3 regions of the Chryseobacterium sp. AG844 genome follow, and region 3 is predicted to be linked to each of the others. Evidence: riboswitches for the same ligand, from Rfam matches in the RefSeq annotation. Region 3 holds a riboswitch; each other region holds the start of a gene.

Evidence for each region. Region 3 has a riboswitch for cobalamin ahead of metE (5-methyltetrahydropteroyltriglutamate--homocysteine S-methyltransferase). Riboswitches for the same ligand answer to the same signal wherever they lie in the genome.
Region 1: it holds a riboswitch for cobalamin, as region 3 does, so the genes downstream of both, DEU40_RS03175 (TonB-dependent receptor plug domain-containing protein) here and metE (5-methyltetrahydropteroyltriglutamate--homocysteine S-methyltransferase) in region 3, are expected to answer to the same signal.
Region 2: it holds a riboswitch for cobalamin, as region 3 does, so the genes downstream of both, DEU40_RS07380 (T9SS type A sorting domain-containing protein) here and metE (5-methyltetrahydropteroyltriglutamate--homocysteine S-methyltransferase) in region 3, are expected to answer to the same signal.

Annotation. Positions count from the first base shown of each region.
Region 1 is NZ_QGTV01000002.1:250,460-257,625, forward strand. Features, by position in the region: gene DEU40_RS03160 (MbnP family protein) at 1-650, shown strand, start outside; gene DEU40_RS03165 (cytochrome-c peroxidase) at 643-1,692, shown strand; gene DEU40_RS03170 (transporter) at 1,705-2,652, shown strand; cobalamin riboswitch at 2,745-2,931, shown strand; gene DEU40_RS03175 (TonB-dependent receptor plug domain-containing protein) at 3,040-5,073, shown strand; gene DEU40_RS03180 (YncE family protein) at 5,070-6,203, shown strand; gene DEU40_RS03185 (cell surface protein) at 6,217-7,166, shown strand, end outside.
Region 2 is NZ_QGTV01000005.1:107,521-114,686, forward strand. Features, by position in the region: gene dnaG (DNA primase) at 1-1,035, shown strand, start outside; gene clpP (ATP-dependent Clp endopeptidase proteolytic subunit ClpP) at 1,148-1,834, shown strand; gene DEU40_RS07380 (T9SS type A sorting domain-containing protein) at 2,018-3,121, opposite strand; cobalamin riboswitch at 3,184-3,375, opposite strand; gene DEU40_RS07385 (esterase-like activity of phytase family protein) at 3,599-4,867, shown strand; gene tpiA (triose-phosphate isomerase) at 4,936-5,694, opposite strand; gene DEU40_RS07395 (TerB family tellurite resistance protein) at 5,734-6,081, opposite strand; gene DEU40_RS07400 (BT_3928 family protein) at 6,176-7,166, opposite strand, start outside.
Region 3 is NZ_QGTV01000030.1:16,298-23,463, reverse strand. Features, by position in the region: gene DEU40_RS20780 (aldehyde dehydrogenase family protein) at 1-627, shown strand, start outside; gene DEU40_RS20775 (helix-turn-helix domain-containing protein) at 742-1,539, shown strand; gene DEU40_RS20770 (hypothetical protein) at 1,541-2,251, opposite strand; gene metE (5-methyltetrahydropteroyltriglutamate--homocysteine S-methyltransferase) at 2,461-4,764, opposite strand; cobalamin riboswitch at 4,936-5,122, opposite strand; gene DEU40_RS20760 (Lrp/AsnC family transcriptional regulator) at 5,318-5,779, shown strand; gene DEU40_RS20755 (hypothetical protein) at 5,863-6,405, opposite strand; gene DEU40_RS20750 (VOC family protein) at 6,506-6,874, opposite strand; gene DEU40_RS20745 (alpha/beta fold hydrolase) at 6,927-7,166, opposite strand, start outside.

The DNA of each region.
Region 1 (7,166 bases), on a different contig from region 3:
CTTCTGCTAACGGACAGAAACATAACTTTTCTGCTTTGAAATACGTCATCAGTAATATCACATTGATAGATGAAAACGGAAACGAATTTAAATACAACGAAAATAATCCTGACAAAGGAGCTTTTATCGTAGATCAGGCAGATGCTGTAGCCGGAATTGTTTATCTTAATCTGGATGGCGTTCCGAAAAACAATTACAAAAAAATAAGATTCGGATTGGGTGTCAGCCAGAAAGCCTATTTGCTGGGACAGGACGGACAAGCTGAATTCTGGACAAAAGCCAAGCAGAAGGGAATGTCCTGGTCATGGGCTGCTGGTTATGTATTTGTAAAACTGGAAGGAAAATATGGAAATGATACACCTTCAAAAGAATTTATGAATCACACCGGAAATATGGGAAATACTGCAGCCAACAATACACCTGATCTTTATCGTGAAATTACATTGAATCTTCCAACAACGGCCAGAGTAACAGGACAAATCCGTCCTTCTGTTCACATTCTTGCAGACCTGAACCAATTTCTGAGCGGAGATAAGGCACTGACTCTTACCACATCCAATGATATGCTGATGGGGTCCAACCAGCACTTGGTAGACGTTACCAACAATCTTACAAAAATGTTTAAAGTAGACCATGTTCACAATGATTAATTTTTTTATTAAAACGATACTCGTTCTTCTTGTATTGGTCTTAAGCTTCATTTCATGTTCTGATGAGGTGATTCAGCCACTGGAAAAGGATGAAGCCTATAATCTCCAGTTTCCTTCTTATTTTCCGAAAATGACTTTTGATACATCCATCAATCCGGTGACCAAAAACGGAGTGGAGCTGGGACGGAAATTATTCTATGAGGGCAGACTTTCAAGAAATAATACCATTTCATGTGGTTTCTGTCATATCCAGGAAAATGCTTTTACCCATCATGGTCATACGGTGAGCCATGGGGTAGACGACAGAATCGGAATCAGGAATGCACCGCCCATCCAGAATATGGCTTTTTTGAAAAGATATATGTGGGACGGAGTGATTCACAATCTGAATGAGCAGCCCATCAGCCCGATTACTGACGTAAATGAAATGGACAGTTCCATACCGGAAGCTATTTCGAAAATAAAAGATGATCAGAAATATAAAAAACTGTTCAGAGAAGCTTATGGAGACGAAACCATTACAGGAGAGAGAATTCTGAAAGCATTGTCGCAGTTTATGGCTTCTTTAATTTCTGCAGATTCAAAATATGACAGATTCAGACTGGGAAAAGAACAGTTGACTTCAACAGAAGCTCAAGGGATGGCCTTATTCGGGCAGAAATGTGCTTCCTGTCATAGCGGAGAACTGTTTACCGATGAGAGTTTCAGAAATACAGGACTCTATTACAATACGGAGTTCAAAGATGCGGGACGATACAGAGTTACTCTTAACCAGGTCGACTGGATGAAATTCCGTGTTCCCAGTTTAAGAAATGTGGAATATACCGCACCTTATATGCATGACGGAAGATTTTACACCTTAGAAGCGGTACTTAATTTCTATTCGGATCAGGTGGAAGATAATGCCAATCTTGATCCTCAGCTTAAACAGAATGGTCACATAGGAATTGCTATGAACAGCCAGGAAAAACAATCGATCATTGCGTTCCTGAAAACATTATCGGATAAAAGTTTTATATCCAATCCAAAATTTGCAGAATAATTTATAAAAAACATGAAGAAGATTATATTGATAGTAAGTTTGATCGTGTTTAGTCAGTATCAGGCAAAAACCATCAGAGACAGTGCTTATATTGCTCCCGAAACGCTTAACAGATTCGATTTTGATGATGACTGTGATGCTTGCGGCTGTGCAGCAGGAAACGGATCTTCCGGCTTTGAATCTTTACTGAATCCGCAGTTTATCGGAATCAAATACTTTGCTCAGCATTATAAAGCGAAAGAGAACTTATTTGTAAAAGATCTTACCCAGGATCAGTATTTCAATACGCTGCAACTTTGGGGGAAAATTCCTCTGACTAAAAAACTGAGTGTTTATGCGAGTCTGCCATTCCATTTTCATGAAAAGAAAACCATGCAGGGAGATATCAGAATCAATGGAATAGGAGATTTAAATCTGATGGGAATTTACCAGCTGATGAGCTCTAAAGATAATTTCCATCATCTGAGCGGAGGGTTGGGCGTGAAAATTCCACTTGGCAAGTTTGATGAAAAAGGAGCATCCGGTGTCAACCCAAGCTTTCAGCTGGGAACTGGCAGCTGGGATTATCAGGCCGCTTTGAATTATAAGTTTCAGAAAAATAAAGTAGCCGTACTGGTGAATACAGATTATACCATTAAAACAGAGAACAGGAAAAATTACCATTTTGGAAACCAATGGAACTATGCAGCAACAGGTTTTTATCAGGTTGCAGGAAATGAAAAATCTATATTCTCTGTAAAAACTGGAGTTCAGGGAGAAGTTTATGCTCAGAATAAACAGTTTGATGAAGCATTGCCGAACACTGCAGGAAGTGCTTTGTATGGAAAATTAGGTTTTGAAGCCTCTTATAAAAAGCTGAGCCTGGGAAGTGAAGTCATGCTTCCCATGTACACGCGCCTGGCGGGAGGAGATATTGAAGCCAAATCAAGATTCAGTATTTTTCTGAATATTGGAATTTAAAAAGAAACGCTTGTTGAAATCATGTTAAAGCTCCTTCGGGAGCTTTAATTGTTTATAAATCATGATTTTAGTTGGGGATTAGGAATAATTATTTATCTTTGCCGGAATTTGGTGAGCCGTAAAAAGCTCTTAAAAGGGAATCCGGTGAAAATCCGGAACAGACCCGCTGCTGTAAGCTCCGCACCAAAGTTTTTGAAGAATATATCCACTGTTTTTTTAATGGGAAGGATTTCAAAAATGGAGTAAGTCAGAAGACCTGCCAGACAATAATCGTTTGACGCTTTCGTGGAATAAAGCTTAGGACATCAATGATTCTGTGCAGTGACAGCTGTGCTTTGTCGTTGTATTCTTATACCCATTAGCGTCTTCATTACCCTAAATGAGCTAATGGCGGCAAAACTAACTACTTCTGCAATTCATAAAGCTGTTTTCACAATATTAGTGTTAACATCTCAACTTTTGTCTTCTCAAACCAAGAAGAAGGACACCCTTCAGGAAGAGACGATTAAAGGAATCAACCTTTACAAAAAGAATTTTAAAGAAATTATTCCTGCACAAACCCTGCAGGGAGAACAGCTGGAAAGACTAAACAGTCATTCTGTAGCAGATGCGCTGCGGTATTTTTCGGGAGTCCAGATTAAAGACTACGGCGGATTGGGTGGTTTGAAAACCATTAATATCCGAAGTATGGGAAGCCAGCATGTAGGGGTTTTTTATGATGGAATTCAACTGGGGAATGCCCAAAACGGACTGGTAGATCTGGGAAGGTACTCTTTGGATGATCTGGAAGAAATATCGTTGTATAACGGACAGAAAAGTGAAATTTTTCAGCCAGCAAAGGACTTTGGCTCTTCGGGGTCTATCTATTTACAGCCTAAAACACCCATATTTAAAGGACCAAGAAAAACCAATTTGGTGATAAGAGCAAAAAGTGCATCTATTGATCTCTTTAATCCTTCATTCCGGTTGGAACAGAAAATTTCAGACAAGGTTTCTGCCAGCTTCAGCGGAGAATTTATGCAGAGTGACGGAATTTACAGGTTCCGGTACGCGAAGAAATATCCTGATGGGCAGCAGGCGTACGATACCATCGCTAAAAGACAGGACTCAGATATTAAAGCAAAACGGTTTGAAACTTCTCTCAACGGAACTTTAAATAACGGAAGCTGGAATATCAGAGGGTATGGTTATATTTCAAACCGCGGAATGCCGACTCCCATTGTGAATGGTCGCTTTGGCGGAAGAGGAGCGAGACTTTCCGATGAGAACTATTTTGTACAGGCTAATCTGAGAAAAAAACTGTTCCCGAAATTTGAAACACAGCTTAAGGCAAAATTTGCCTACGATTATACCCATTTCATGGACACAGTTCGTTCGCAGTCTATTATTTATACCGATAACACCTATATCCAAAGGGAACTTTATCTTTCCTCTTCCAATATTTACTCAATCACTCCCAATTGGGATGTCAGCCTGAGTGGAGATTTTCAGTACAATAATCTGGACGCGAATCTGGATAACTTTTCTTATCCTACCCGTTACACTACCTTGGTAGCATTGGCAACGACCTATCAGTGGAACAGGTTCAAAATTTTGGGAAGCCTTTTAGGAACTTTTACTTTTGAAGAAGTAAGAAAAAACAAAAGACCGGGAGATGCCAGAGAGTGGACGCCTGCTGTTTTTATGAGCTATCAGCCTGAAAAAATTCCGGAGCTTACTCTAAGGGCTTTCTATAAAAGAATTTTCAGACTTCCAACCTTTAATGATCTGTATTATACGAATATCGGAAATACTTACCTGAAACCTGAATTCACCAATCAATATGATGTAGGATTTACCTATCAGAAGAATTATACCAACCGTCTCTTTAAGACCTTTTACGCTAAAGTAGATGGTTACTACAACAAAGTACAGGATAAAATTGTGGCAGCTCCGAACGGAAGCATGTTCCGCTGGCTGATGATGAACCTTGGATTGGTTGAAATCATTGGTGCAGATGTGAATGTGCAGACTGAAATGCAGCTTGGAAAAGTAACCCTCCGACCTTTGCTTTCTTATACATACCAAAGTGCAAAAGATATCAGTGATCCCGAAGATACTTTCTACCGCAATCAGATTCCTTATACCCCATGGCATAGTGGATCTTTCAGTCTGATGGCGGATTATAAAGACTGGAGTTTTAATTACAGTGCGATGTATGTAGGAGAAAGATACGATGTGAATCAGGACAATATCCAGTACAATTATGTGCAGCCCTGGTATACTCATGATCTCTCTGTTCAGAAAAAATTCAACTGGGCGAATCATCAGTTTAAAATAAGCCTTGAGATGAATAATATTTTCAATCAATACTATGATGTTGTCCTCAATTATCCGATGCCTGGAAGAAACTTTAAACTTATTCTAAACTTCACCCTATGAGAAAATTAAACTTTTATTTTTTATTTCTTGTATTAGCTTTTATTACTTCATGCCGTACAGATGAAATTATTGTCCGCCAGGAAGTGGTAGAAGGGCTTCCTTCAGAAAATACAGCAATAAAAGGCTTCTACATGCTCAATGAAGGGAATATGGGGAGTAATAAATGTACCCTTGATTTTTTTGATTACACCAAGGGAACTTATTTTAGAAATATTTATGCAGAAATCAATCCCAATGTGGTAAAAGAGTTGGGAGATGTAGGAAATGATATCAAAGTGTACGGAAGCAAACTTTATATCGTAGTCAATGTTTCCAATAAAATTGAAGTTCTTGATGCCAAAACGGCCAAACGTATTACTTCTATTCCATTACAAAACTGCCGGTACCTTGCTTTCAAAAACGGAAAAGCTTATGCCAGCAGCTACGCCGGACCTGTAGCGATTAATCCGAAAGCACCAAAAGGGAAAGTAGTAGAAATTGATACGACTTCTTTTTCCATCCAGCGTGAGGTAGTGGTAGGATATCAGCCCGAAGAAATGGAAATTGTGGGAAATACCTTATTTGTTGTTAATTCCGGAGGATATAAGGCTCCCGATTACGACAATACAGTTTCCGTCATCGATCTGAACACTTTTACAGAACTCAAAAAAATAAATGTTGCCATCAATCTTCATCACATTAAAAAAGATAATTACGGTGATCTCTATGTAACCTCAAGAGGAGATTATTATAATGTTCCTTCCAGTCTTTATCTCATAGATGCAGCTACAGGAACGGTCAAGAAAGATTTCCATCTCTCCGTGAGTGAAATGACAATCGTGAATGATAAACTCTATTTCTATGGAAATGAATTCAACTACAATACCCACAGCTATAAAAAGACATTTGGAATCATTGATGTAAAAACAGAACAGATCATCGCCAACAGAATTTTTGACAAAGAATATGAAGATGCCATTAAAACCCCTTACGGCATTGCCGTAAATCCCATCACAGAAGATATCTACATGACAGATGCCAGAAATTATGTATCCATGGGATTTGTGTATTGCTTCGATAAAAACGGACACTTTAAATGGAAAACGGAAGGCGGAAATATCCCTGCCCACTTCGCTTTTTTATACAAATAACCAATCTTAAGACATGAACAGAAATACCTTTACTTATTTAAAAACCGGGCTTTTTTCCTTTTTCCTTTTAGGAGCGATTGCCTGTAAACATGATGATGAAGACGAATTTACCTTTAACGGCCTTGATGATTCCTATACCATTGAGCGTTTAAAGGTTTTGAGTATTCCTACCAATGCATCAGGATCGGTTACTTGGAGTATCAACGATTCTATTATTTCCCAAAACTCAGAACTTGAATTTATCAGTGTAAATGCAGATGCTTATCCTCTGACTTTAAAGATCAGGAATAAAGGAAACGAGCAGGTTTTTCATTCTAAAATAATTGTAACCAAAGAAAAAACACCTTATAGCAGATACATTTCCAAAGTACTGGAGTTCCGCCCTGCCGTAGGACAGTTTATGAATGAAATTCCGGAATATTTACCGGGGAATACTGCCGCGAATATGCTTCAGAAAGCCAATGAATCTTTGGTGGGAGGTAATTCAACCATGATCAGTCTGGGAGGATATGGGGGATATGTAGTGTTTGGTTTTGATCATACGATTCCCAATCTGAATGGACGTGATTTTAAAATACTCGGAAATGCATTCTTTGGAAATGATGCCGCGGATCAACGTTCAGGATCCTGTGAACCGGGAATTATTATGGTGGCCTACGACAGAAATAAAAACGGAAAGCCGGATAATGATGAATGGTACGAAATTGCAGGTAGTGAATATTTTAAAAATGCTACCGTAAAAGATTACAGCATAACTTATTTTAAGCCTGACGAAAATAAAACACCTGTAGCCGGAACTGAATTCTGGCAGACCGATGTGGAATATATAAAATGGAGTGACAATCTGGGGAATCAGGGCTTTAAAACAAAAAATACATTTCACGTACAAAGCTATTATCCCTTATGGTATACTGAGAGTTCTTACGGATTTTCGGGAACAAGACTCGCCAATAATTTTTATGA
Region 2 (7,166 bases), on a different contig from region 3:
GGTATCAAAGCCAGTTTCCGAAGTATTGACATGTTACTGACTGAGGGAATGAACATCCGTGTTCTGCTTTTCCCTGATGGAGATGACCCGGATTCCTTTGCCAGAAAACACCCGCAGGAATACGTTGAAAAGTATATCGAAAATGAAGCGATGGATTTCATCGATTTCAAGGCGGAAATTCTCCTGAGAGATATCGGAAATGATCCGATTAAAAAGGCTGAAGCAATCAGAGATATTGTGAAATCTGTCTCTTTCGTACAAAATGCCCTGAAAAGAGAGGTTTATCTGAAAGAGGTTTCCAATAAATTCGGGCTTTCTGAGCAGAGTCTTTTCAATGAACTGGATGTTCAGAAGCAGATCACACAGAATCAGACCCATCATGTTCAGCAGCAGCAGAAAGAGAAAACAGCCGCTCCAAAGATGGAGGTTGTACCTTTGGATCAGGAAAAAGAAGATCCTTTTCTGTATGATGTACTGTTCATGGAGAACAAACTTGTTGAACACATGCTGGCATTTGGAGATATTATTCTGAAACGTAGAAATGAACAAGGAGAAGAATATCAGATTACAGTAATTGAGGAAATTCTTCATCATTTTGAAGAAGAGCAGTATGAATTTTTAGTTAAAGGGAATGAAATCATTATTACTCAGGTGAGGGAAGGAATTCAAAAAGATGAGTTGAGAAGTGGAAACTTTTTTGTATCTTTTATGGACGAAGAAATTACCACAAAGGTTGTAGACGCTCTGATCCCGTTGGATGAGCTTGAAAACTGGGCTTCCAGAAATATTTATCCTCCCAATTACGGTGATAAAGTGGCAGATCAGATCAAGGGAGATGTTTTGCTGCACAAATTCAGATATATTGATTATTTAATCACAGAAACAGATAAAGAGCTGGATGTGTACAGGGATACTGATGAAGGAAAGTACTATGAGCTTATCAAGAAAATTACGCTATTGAAACAAGCTTCCATGCGATTGAGTAATATCATTGAATATTCACCTATCAAAGGAATCTATGGTAGAAAACGGTAATTTTTAAGTCAGTTATTTTAATATTCTGTGACAAAAAGTCCTATAAAATTTTAGGAATAAATATTGTAATTTAAACTTCGAGAATATTTAAAAAATAATACATAATAGAAATATGGACATTAAAAAAGAATTCAGAGATTTCTCTGTAAAACATTTAGGAAACAACGGTTTGGTTACCGATCAGTATATGGGAATGTATGGGCCTACGAATCTTACTCCGTACATCATGGAAGAGAGAAGATTAAACGTTGCTCAGATGGACGTTTTCTCCCGTCTGATGATGGACAGAATTATTTTCCTTGGAACAGGTATTGATGATCAGGTAGCAAACATCGTTACGGCTCAGCTTTTATTCCTGGAAAGTGCTGATCCTTCAAAAGATATTCAGATCTACATCAACTCTCCTGGTGGTAGTGTATATGCAGGTCTGGGTATTTATGACACCATGCAGATCATCAAGCCGGATGTAGCGACTATCTGTACAGGTATGGCTGCTTCAATGGGAGCTGTATTACTGGTTGCCGGAGAAAAAGGAAAACGTTCTGCGCTTAAGCATTCAAGAGTAATGATCCACCAGCCTTCAGGAGGTGCTCAGGGAGTTGCTTCTGATATGGAAATCAACTTGAGAGAGATGTTGAAACTGAAGCAGGAGCTTTATGAAATCATCGGTCATCACTCAGGACAAACGTATGAATGGGTAGAAAAATCTTCTGACAGAGATTACTGGATGACTTCTGAAGAAGCTAAAGGTTACGGAATGGTAGATGAGGTTTTACAAAGATCCACAGAGAAAAAATAATTGATGATAACATCATCAGAAAACCGCACCAATCTGGTGCGGTTTTTTTGTTGGATTTATATTTTAATCACTCATTTTACATTCGCTGGAGGGGTGGCAATAATTCAAAGAATTTTTGACGGGCGGTTGTAACAGTATATTTTATCCATATCCTCACAAAAAAAGCGCCTCAAGGCGCTTTCTCTATTTCTTAACAATCTTATGTACCGTAGAACTTTCAGCTGTTTTAATCTCCACAAAGTAAACTCCTGAGTTTAAAGAATGAATATCAATCTTAGTAACCTGAGAAGTCATTATTTTTTGTCCTGTCACAGAGTAAATATTCACTTCTTTCAGTTTCTCAGCCGTTTCAATCTGAATGAAATCACTTGCCGGATTTGGATAAATATTGAATTTTTTCTTGGTCACAGAAGAAATTCCTAAAGTCAGCTGGGCCTCGGTGGGGGTAAATGGTCTTCTTTGCCCGAAACTTAATCCAAACCAGTCATTGTTACTCAGTTGAATCTGAGAAAGATTGGCTTTTGTTTGCCAGCTTGATAGATCTTTTCCTTTATATAACTTCCAGCTGTCTGATCCGGAAGTATTTCCAGTAAATGAATTCAATGTTAAATTAGTAATCTGATTATTCGCTGATGCAAAATTGAAATAGGAAGCTTGAGACTGGATCAGTTGTAACGCCTGTTCAGCAGTTATGCTTCCGTTATATTTAATTCCAAAAACAAAAGAATTGGCATTTCCGTTGGCATTATCAGTTCCGAAATCAATAACGACAAGACTTTTATTAGTTCCGCTTCCTACCCAGTTTGTAACCTGCGAGGGAACAAACCAAGCAGAACTGTAGGCTGGAACTGGTAGGGAAGGCATTGTAGGAGGGGAAAAACTATAAGAAGCTCCATACCATCTTCCGTCCACTAAAAGATCATTGTTCACACCATTATTGAATGCCATAGTTGATGGAGTGTTTCCTGACCAGGTTGACCAATAGTCGTCAAGGCTGGGAGTATGGTGATTGTAATTTAAACTGTACAGAAATCCGGATGGTATTTCAATTTCCATTTTAGGTTCTGCAGCGGCAATAGCAGTAATCATGTCTTCCATGGTTAAGCCATTTCCGTCAAAACGGTATCCCCAAGCATAAGAATTTGGGGTGCTGTCATCATTAAAGTCTGCAATGAAATATGCTTTTTTAGAACCGGTTCCTACCCAAAATTTAATGTCGTTTTCTGTGAATTGGGCCGACAATACCTGCATGCAAAGCAGTAAGAAAAAAAGATAGATTTTTCTCATGATATAATTAATTTAAAGTTTTATTCCCGAAACTTATCTTCAGAGCAGAACTAATTCTTTCTCTGAATCTGGTGTTTTAAGGCAGGTCTCCTGGCTCACATCTTACAACTTCCTTCCCGGATTTTCAGATCCAGTGGTTTTTGTGCAGTAAGTTTAAACAGTTTACAGTTGCGGGTACAGCTCAAGATTTGAATATTATTCTCACTTGATTCCCTATTAATGAACATTGTTCAGCCTTAAAACGCTGCAAATATATCATATAAATTGATAAGTCTGTTTTGTGAATTATTTTCCTTTAAAAAATGATTTTCAAATTGATTAATAATTTGGTTGGATTGTTGGTTTTTCATTTTTAAATAGATTCTTTTCTTATTTATCCTCAATGCATTCTGTCTGTTCAATTGTTAAAAAACAATTATCATTGTATTTAAGATCAGTTTACAATCAAGTCCTATTTTCGCAGCCATAAAATAGCATATGAAAAAATTACTATGTTCTGTGGGTATACTGGCTGTATTGGCTTCATGTAAAAGTGATGACGATATCGCAATGGTTAATCAGGATATTAATTATTCCAAACTCCCTCAGGAGTTTCCATTTTCAAAACTGACTACGATAAACGGAGTGGATGTAATCAACGGCGGATTTGGTTCTGGTGCTGCCGCTCATCCAACAAGAAAAGGTGAGTTCTATGTCATTACAGACAGAGGTCCCAATACGGACTTCCAGAATGGAAAAAAATTCCTTGCCCCCGGCTTTACACCCACCATTATGCATTTTAAAATCAATGCAGACGGGAATATAGAGGTCATCAGATATATTAAACTTAAAAATCCTTCCGGGCAGCCTATTACAGGTCTTCCAAACCCTGCAGGAATGGGAAGTACAGGTGAGATCGCATATGATGCTTCCGGAAATGTTTTAGGAACAGATCAATATGGTTTAGACAGCGAAAGTATTGTTGCTGCTGCTGATGGTACATTCTGGGTTTCCGATGAATATGGACCGCATATTGTCCATTACAGTGCAGATGGAGTGGAGATGGAAAGAATAAGCCCGATTGGTGTAAATACAGGTTCTCGAAAACTGCCTGCTGTTTTAGCGAAAAGAAGAGCCAACAGAGGAATGGAAGGTCTTTGTATGAGTCCGGATGGAAGAACTCTGGTAGGAACCATACAGTCGATGATGTATGTTCCCAGCAAAGCACTGGCTACCAATAAAACTTTAACGAGAATTGTCACATTTGATACGGTTACAGGGCAGACTAAACAGTTTCTATATAAGCAGGATGGAGGTGCTTCTGATTCGGTTTGTGATATTACAGCAATAAGTAACAGTGAATTCTTAGTCATTGAAAGAGATGGAAATTTCGGTTCCCAGGGTGGAATCAAAAAAGTATACAGAATCAATCTGAGCAATGCAACAGATGTAAACGGAGCCGATATCACCGCTGTTGACGGAATGAAAATCAATGGAAAAGCTTTAGAACAATGTTCATGGGATGAAATTACCAATGCCGGGATAAAAGCTGTTACCAAAACATTAGCAGTAGATCTGGTAGCAAAACTGGGCTACGAACATGATAAATTCGAGGGAATTGTTTATCTGGGAAATAATAAACTGGCTGTTTTCAATGATGATGACTTTGGAGTGGTAGATGATGGAAACGGAAATCCAAAATCCAAAATTTTACCTAAAACGGGTAAAGTAGACAAGGGAACAATGTATGTAGTCGATATTCAATAATTAGATTTTTTTAACGGAAAACGGCGGAATCGAAGATTCCGCCGTTTTTATTGTTAGATCAATGAATTCTAGTTAAAAGCTTCAATAATCTTAGAGAAATCCTCTAATTTCAAAGCTGCTCCTCCGATAAGACCTCCGTCAATATCCGGCTGAGAGAAAATTTCTTTTGCATTGTCTGGTTTTACAGAACCTCCGTAAAGAATAGAAACTTCGTCAGCAACTTCCTGTCCGTATTTTGCAGCAATAATGTTTCTGATGTGAGCGTGGATTTCCTGAGCCTGCTCCGGACTTGCCGTTTCTCCTGTTCCAATAGCCCAAACAGGTTCGTAAGCAATCACTACTTTTTTGATCTCTTCAGCAGAAAGCGTGAAAAGAGCTACTTCAGTCTGGTTTTTTACGACTTCAAGGTGTTGCCCTGCTTTTCTCTGTTCAAGAGTTTCTCCGTTACAGTAAACAGGAATAAGACCTTTATCAAGAGCCAGTTTGATCTTTCTGTTACAGTGAGAATCTGTTTCTCCGTGATATTGCCTTCTTTCAGAATGCCCGATCAAAGAACCTGTAGCGTCAATAGATTCCAGCATATCTGCAGAAATTTCACCTGTGTAAGCACCGCTTTCATGCTCGCTCATATCCTGAGAAAATACTCCGATCTCATCCTTTTCAAAAACGTCTTTTGCCATCATCAGGTATAATGCCGGTGGAGCAATCCAAACTTCACAGTTGGTAGCGTTATTGTTTTTATAGCTTAGTAACTGAATCATCAATTGCTGTGCATCAATTACATTTTTGTTCATTTTCCAGTTTCCTGCAACTATTTTTCTTCTCATAAGATTTAAATATAGATTTATTTTATTTTTCGTTGTTGTTTATAATCCCCAAAGGTTTTTCAGCAGAACATAGAATGTATGTTCCTCTTCCGTTACTTTATTGTCCGCTTTGATTAAAGATTTTGCAAACTGAACAAATTTCACACGTTCATCCTCTGTAGAATCTTCGTGGAAACATCTTGCATGGAATTCAAAATGATCTTTCCATTCTTCAGGCTGTAAAAGGGCCAAAGTATCCAATTCATTATCAAGGTTCATTCTGAAAGGAAATTCATCCGCCAGGTATTGCTGTACCAGCATTCCTTCCTCAGGAGCAAACTCTCCGTCTACAGAAGAAAGAATCATTAATAAATGATAACCGGCGATTGATTTATTTGATTTTTGCATGAGCTTTTATATGTTTAAGTTTAGTGTTTAAATTTGATATTTGATAATTGATCCACGATTAGCTTTCGTTAAAAAGATCATTCATCATTTATAATTAATTAACGTAGTCCTTTGCAGGTTGTTTATCTACAATTTTTCCATTCTCAAGAATCAGTACAAACGGGTTGCTTCTTGCTATTGTTTTAATGGAAGTTCCGTCCATTAGTACGTTTTTGATGGTTTTAAAAGTATTAGGCTCTGTTGAAACTCCGTAGATAAGGGCGCCTTTCTGGGCATTTACTTTTGCCTCCACTTTCTGAAGCAGGTCAGCAGGGATTTCTTTTGGATGATAGGAAAACACCAGAACAGCTTTTGGAGCGTTGATGATCTCATTGGTAACTTCCATTCCTGTAGGATCTTCAATCTTAAATTTTACAATTTCAGATTTGTAACCTTCCTTGATCAATACAGATTCATTTTTTCCATCTTCAATTTTCCATGGAGAACCTTCTGCCCAATATTCTGTTTTTTTGATATAATCATCCTGATTTACCTTTACTAACTGTCCTGTTTTTTCATTTTTTAGAGAGTAAAATGTCTTATATTCAGAAGGGTTTTTGTCAATTTTAGCTTTTTCACCTTTAATATCTGTCCCGATTTTATAATCACGGAAATCAATGATCGGTTCATGCATGATTCCCTGTGCCATAACATAAATCATTCCCAAAGAAAAGACTGTTAAAAGAATATATTGGAACGTATGGGAAGACTCTTTTGAAGTAACTCCATACTCATCTTTTTTACGGAAATCTTTTCTGTAAAGGACAAATAAGATAATCAATCCTACCAGCAGTACAACATCTTTTAAGAAGCTTTGCCATGGAGTGAATTTGATGGCGTCTCCAAAACATCCACAATCTGTTACCACATTGAAATAAGCCGAATAAAACGTCAGGAATCCAAAGAAAATACAAAGAGCAATTAATATGGATAAGGTAAATTTAAGCTTTAACTTAAGAAGCAGCATAAATCCTAAGAAAAGCTCCAGTACCACCACGATAATGGAAAACAGCAGGGCAAACTTTTCAAAAAACGGCATATTGAAA
Region 3 (7,166 bases):
CCAATGGCCGTTTTCGGGGCTTATATGAACAATGGCCAGGCCTGCATAGCCCCTACCCGATTATTGGTTCCGCAAAACAGACTGGAGGAGGTAAATGAACTGGCTAAAAAAGCAGCCGGACAGGTAAAAGTAGGAAATCCTGCTGAAGAAGATACTCTTGTAGGACCTATGGTGAGTACAAAACAATTTGAAAGAGTGCAAAGTTATATCCGTCTGGGACAGGAAGAAGGAGCCATTCTGCTTGCAGGTGGTGAAGGAAAACCGGAAGGTCTTGAAAGCGGTAATTTTGTAAAAGCAACCATCTTTACCAATGTCCGTAATGATATGCGCATTGCACAGGAAGAGATTTTCGGGCCTGTACTGTCTATTATTCCTTATGCTGATGAGGAAGAAGCAATTGCCATTGCCAATGACACTACTTATGGTCTTGCAGCTTATATCAGTTCTGATAATCATGAACATGCAGAACGTGTAGCTGCACAGATTGATGCCGGAAGAATCTGTATTAACGGGTTTGCCCACGATCCATACGCTCCTTTCGGTGGTTTCAAGCAAAGCGGTATTGGACGGGAGTTTGGTGTATTCGGACTGGAAGCTTACCTGGAACCCAAAACGATTCTGGCTTAATATAATCTTCTTCACAGCAAATATTCTCAGGATTACTTTGCTGTGGAGATTCTATGATCCTTAAAAGTTTTGTAAGTTTGAATAAGAATTGATCAAGAAACAACTATCTGAGCTATGAGCGAAAATAATATTCCTTTTCCCATCAATTACTCCTGTCATTTTTCAGAATTCAGGGAAGGAGAACAGTTTGCCCGGATTCACAGCCTCGGCCTGGTGCTTTCCGGGGAAATGGAACTTAATGACGGCATCACAAAAACGATATTTAAAGAAGGAGAACTCTATTCTGCCAGAAAAAACCATTTATTAAAATTTGCAAAATATCCACCCAAAAACGGGGAAATCAGAACTATATCCATCTATTTTGACGATGCCATGCTTCATGATTTCAGCCGAGAATATGGGTATCAGGCAGAAAAAAAGGACAATGTTCAGGCCTATATAAAACCAGAGCAAAAGGCATTACATTCTTTTATGTACTCATTATTACCGTATGAAGATCTTCCTGCTTCCGAAGAAATCCTGAGGCTTAAACAAAAAGAAGCTCTCCTCTTACTGTTGAATTACGATCCCGGCCTTAAGGATATTTTGTTTGATTTTTCCGAGCCCTATAAAATAGATATTGAAGCTTTTATGAATAAAAACTTTCACTTCAATGTTAATGTAGAACGTTTTGCTTATTTAACGGGGAGAAGTCTGTCTGCATTTAAAAGGGATTTTCAAAAGATATTCGGAATCCCTCCAAGACAATGGCTTCAGCTTCGAAGATTAAAGGAAGCTCATTTTCTGCTAAGCCAAAAAGGAAAGTCTGTTTCTGATATTTATCTGGATCTTGGATTTGAAAATTTATCTCATTTCTCATTTGCCTTTAAAAAACAATTCGGCTATCCGCCTAGTGCTTTACAGGCAAAATAACTTAGATCTCATCTAAAAAGAAATACCTGAAAGCAAGAATTACAAGAATAACGACTGCTATTGTAATGATTTTCACTTTCATATCGCTTTTAAGATTTTCCGGAGTGTACCGTAATGCTTTTTCATCAAGATAAAAATCTTTGTACACTTCCGGATTAATTTTCAGATCCGGGCGAAACATCTGTACACCTTTCAGAAAATGCCCGATAAGATCATATCGGTTTTTAAGTGGAATCACATCCAGGCCGACCAGTTTCTTTTGGGGTTGTCTGTTTTCATCTTTTTGATGAACATACAGGTTCTTTCTGAAACTTCCGTATTTTCCATTTGTAGCAGATTCTGAAAATATATCTTTTGTATAAGGATTATCACTTTTTACCAAATCATAATATTTGATTGCTGACAGTACTTTATTATGCTTGTTGAGAAACAGTATTCCCTGATGATTAATGAGCAGACCAATGATTTTTTCATCCTGGTTCCTCATCATTTCATACACGAGCCACCCGGATAGTGAACCTGCGATAAGAAACAGCAAAAAGAAAATCATATCAGAAGCTGTGTCTGTAGAAGGTTCTGATAGGGTATCGATAAAAAATCTCAGTAAAACAACAGCAATGGCAGCAAAAAGAATCACAATACTCCACCTTACTGTGGCGATGTATTGAGGATTATAGGTTTCCGATCTCATTTCAGGAAATGCTTCTTTCATGGTTTTAATGTATAGTATATTAGTTTGCTCAGCTTTTAACATCTATCTAAAATGATCGAATGTCAAAATTTGCCGAGCTGCAAAAATAGAATATAAAAATGAATAGAATATTATAGGATATCCATTATTTTAACCTTTAAAAATAACAGATCGTGCCATGAAAATCATAACACGATCTGAATTATATGATCTAATTATTTTAAATTTTTCTAAACAGCATATTCTACTGAAGCTTCTTTAGCAGCGGCAACCATTGCGATTAAAGCTTTTTCGGTTTCTTCCCAATGTCTTGTCTTCAGTCCGCAATCCGGATTTACCCAGAGCTGATTGGCAGGAATTACATTCTGAGCCTTTCTCAGCAGCTCAGTCATTTCTTCTTTCGATGGTACTCTTGGTGAGTGAATATCATATACTCCGGGACCAATTTCATTCGGATATTTGAAATCGGCGAAAGCATTCAGCAGCTCCATCTGAGACCGTGAACATTCTATGGTAATGACGTCTGCATCCATATCGGCAATGTTTTCAATAATATCATTGAACTCAGAATAACACATGTGAGTGTGAATTTGGGTAGCATCTTCCACTCCGCTTGCTGAAATTCTGAAAGCTTCTACGGCCCATTTCAAATAGTTCTGCCAATCTGTTTTTCTTAATGGAAGACCTTCTCTGATGGCAGGTTCATCAATCTGAATAATTCTGATCCCTGCTTTTTCCAGATCCACCACTTCATCACGAATTGCCAAGGCAATCTGCTTACAAGTTTCTGAACGAGACTGATCATCACGTACAAAAGACCACTGTAAAATGGTAACCGGACCTGTCAACATTCCTTTTACCCATTTTTTAGTCTGAGATTGGGCATATTGAGACCAGTACACCGTCATCGGAGTTGGGCGGGAAACATCACCGAAGATGACAGGAGGTTTCACACAACGGCTTCCGTAGCTTTGTACCCAACCGTTTTTAGTGAATACAAATCCTTCCAACTGTTCCCCGAAATATTCCACCATGTCGTTTCGCTCAAATTCTCCATGAACCAATACATCAATTCCGATGTCTTCCTGCCAGCGGATTGTTCTCTGCGTTTCCTGTTTCAATAAGGTATCATATTGTTCTGCAGTAAGCTCTCCTTTTTTAAATTTTGCTCTCCAGCTTCTTACTTCTGTGGTTTGCGGGAATGATCCGATTGTAGTGGTTGGAAATAAAGGTAGCTGCAATACTTCCTGCTGTTCTTCTTTACGGATTTTGAAAGTATTTATTCTCTGAGCATCTTTTTCAGTAACTGAATTTACTCTCTGTTTTACCTTATCATTATGGATAAGAGAAGAAGTTCTTCTGCTTTCAATTGCTTTTTTATTTTCTTCAAATGCTTCAAGAACCTGTTCATTTTCCGTTCCGGATGCCAGTTGTTTAAGCGTTACGACTTCCTTTACTTTTTGTTTTGCAAAAGCCAGCCATTTTTTAATTTCAGGATTAAGACTGGTTTCAAAATCAAGGTCACAAGGTGAATGAAGCAATGAGCATGATGGTGCAATGAAAATCCTTTCAGATCCTAATTTTTCAACCGCTTTTCTGATGAAAGACAAGGATTTTTCATAATCATTTTTCCAGATATTTCTACCGTCAACCAATCCTAATGAAAGGTTTAAACTGTCCGGAATAACATTCAGAATATCATCCAGCTGCTCAGGATTTCTAACCAGATCAACATGCAATGTATTGACAGGAAGTGAAACGGCAAGTGAAGTATTGTCTTTTAATCCGTCAAAATAGGAAGCCACAATAAATTTCAGTTTCGGGAAACGTTTTCTGATTTCGGCATACACATAACGATAAGTTTCTTTGGCTTTCTCTGTTAAATCCAATGCCATAAAAGGTTCATCAAACTGAATCCATTCCGCACCCTGATCCTGAAGTTTGGTTAAAATCTCGGTATAGACTGGAAGAAGATTTACTGCCAAATCCAGCTTATCAAATCCCTCTTCTTTTTCTTTTCCTAATAACAGATAAGAAACCAGTCCGATAATCACCGGTTTTGCATTGATTCCCGCTTGTTTTGCTCCTGCAAATTCATTGAAAATCTTATCTGAACTGAGCTTAAACTGTTGATTTTTATAAAATTCCGGAACGATGTAGTGATAGTTGGTATCGAACCACTTGGTCATTTCCATGGCAGTGATATCCAATCCGTCTTTCTGATATCCTCTTGCCATGGCAAAGTAAAGATCCAGCTCAGTATTGTTTTTTTTAAGCACCACTTCATGATACCTTGTTGGAATGGCACCTACGGCAAGACTCATATCCAATACCTGATCATAATATGAAAAATCATTACATGGGATAAGATCTATTCCTGCTTCTTTCTGGATATTCCAGTTTTGACTGCAGAGAGTTCTTCCGGTGTTAAGAAGTTCTTCCAAAAGGATTTTACCTGACCAGTACTGCTCGCAGGCTTTTTTGAGTTCTCTTTTGCTACCAATACGCGGATAGCCAAGAATGTGAGTTTGCATTTTTTTAAACTTTTTAATTAAACTTATTGGGAAGTCCTTTACAATGCTTCGTTATGTTTTGCGGAAAAAGTTTCAGGAAATAGTGACATAGCAGACAATGTATTTCCCTTCAGAAGAAAATACAAAATCTGATACACCATCTGTATGACCCAAAGCTTCAGCCCGCGAAAGCATTGTCAATTCAGTAAAGGCAGGTCTCCTGACTTGTAACAGTTTCCGTCATCCTTCCCGCTTTTGGCAGTGGATCTGCAAGGACAGAAACTTTTGGTGGGTTACTTACAGTTGCGCGACAGCTCGTGATTTGCACACGATTCCCTATTAATCTACCTTAAGTAAAACCTTTCCTGTTTGATGAAGTATCTGTAAAGAACTGTACTTTTACCTTTAACAAAGGTTATCAGTAAAAGTTTTTAATTTTGTGTAAAATTAGTAATACAGAATAAAACCACAATTGGAAACAAATAATTAAGCAAATTAAACTTCATAAAGTAAAAATAAAAGCATATAATTCTTTATATTTGACTGTTTTAATCATTTAAAAGAATAATATTCTGTGGAACAACTCGATGATAAGGATGTACAGCTGCTCAGGCTCCTCCAGAAAAACGCCAAACTCACCGTTAAAGAGCTCGCTAAAGAAGTGAACCTTTCTACTTCACCGGTTTTCGAAAGGGTAAAAAGGCTTGAACAGGAAGGTTTTGTTAAAAGATATGCGGCAGTTCTTGATGCTGAAAAACTGAACCGCGGATTTACGGTGTTCTGCCAGATCAAACTTAAAATTCACGACCGGTCTGTGGGGTATGATTTTGTAAAAGAAATTTTAGAAATTGAAGAAGTTGCCGAATGCTATAATATTTCCGGAGATTTTGATTTCCTTCTGAAAGTTCAGGTGCGGGATATGAAGCATTATCAGGATTTTGTATTTAACAAATTGGGATCCGTAGATTCTATCGGCAGCACGCACAGTACTTTTGTGATGGCTGAGGTAAAAAACAACCATGGACTGACGATATAGATTTCTTTTAAAGTTAACACCGTCTGAGGATAAAAAAATCCGTCAATAATGACGGATACTATAATTATTTTGTTTTTTAGTACTTAATTGGCAGCCGGATCCGTAAGTTCTGTTGTTAAACCTATTGATTTTAACAGGTTCTTACTGTCGAAAAGCAATGTTGTATAATGTTTCCCTTTTTTAAAAACCAGTTTTGACCCTCCAGGAAATTCACTGTCTGCTCCCGATTTTTGTATTTTGGCATTGTACTTACCGAACTTCGTTTTACTGTCCTGTAATGTACTTTTATTCAGAACAAGACCAAAAGGAAGTCCTTCCACAATGACAGGTTTATTGTCTGAAGTCACAAAAAACATTTCATTGATACTATTGTCTTTTCCCAGGCTGCAATAAAGCTCCAGTCCTGTTTTCATAGGCCATTTTGCATATTTTTCTTCGTTGGCATCTTCATAAAAAACAGTTTTTACGTTCAATGCTTTTGAAATTTTATCCGGAGTCTGCGGGAATATGAATTCTGAGTTTTTGTCCAGTAAAGAACCCAACGCGGCTGTTTTCTGTGAAAATGCAGTTGCACTTAATACCAGAAAAAAGATGGTGACAATGAAATGGAATGGTCTCGTCTGCATAAAAATATTTTAAATTGTAATGATTTGATGGCTAAAGATATTAAAATTTTAGTCAAAGCCCCATTTTAAGCAATTTTTTACATTGTATTTCTGTTTTTGGCTATTTTCTTTCCTGTAAATTGAACACGGTACCGGCAGGATCGGTAATCCAGTGCATATTTTCAGGAAGCTCTTCTATTTCGTCACAGGTTTCCACACCGTTTGACAGCAGATATTGTGTAGCAGCTTCTACATCGGGAACGGTAAGCTGCAGCCATGTTTCGGAATGGGTATAGTTGTCAACACAATCCAGCCATATGATATTATTCCCGAATTTCACCTCGTGGGTTCTGGAAACAGTGGGATTTTTTATCGGCTTTTCCTCAACCTTCAATTTTAAAATATCCCTGTAAAAAGCAACCGTTTTTTCGTATTTATTTTTGGGAATTTTTATAGCAATATTAATTCCGGCCTCAAATTTTGTATTCATAGTACAGATTTTGAACTTTATAAACAGATTTCAATTCTTTGATGGCATTCTATTATTTCAAAAAACCATTAAGATAATTCAGAATCATTGCCGTCTGCATCATCAGACTCACATGGGTTTGTCCGGGAGCGATAGCCAGCTGGGACTTTGGCAATTCGCCCATATCTGCAAAAACATCACCTCCCAATAATTTATAGGTTTTTGAAAGTTCTGTTTTATCCAATCCGTCATTATCACCAGCTATGATTAAGACAGGCACCGGAATTTTAGAGATATTATCATCACCCAGGTC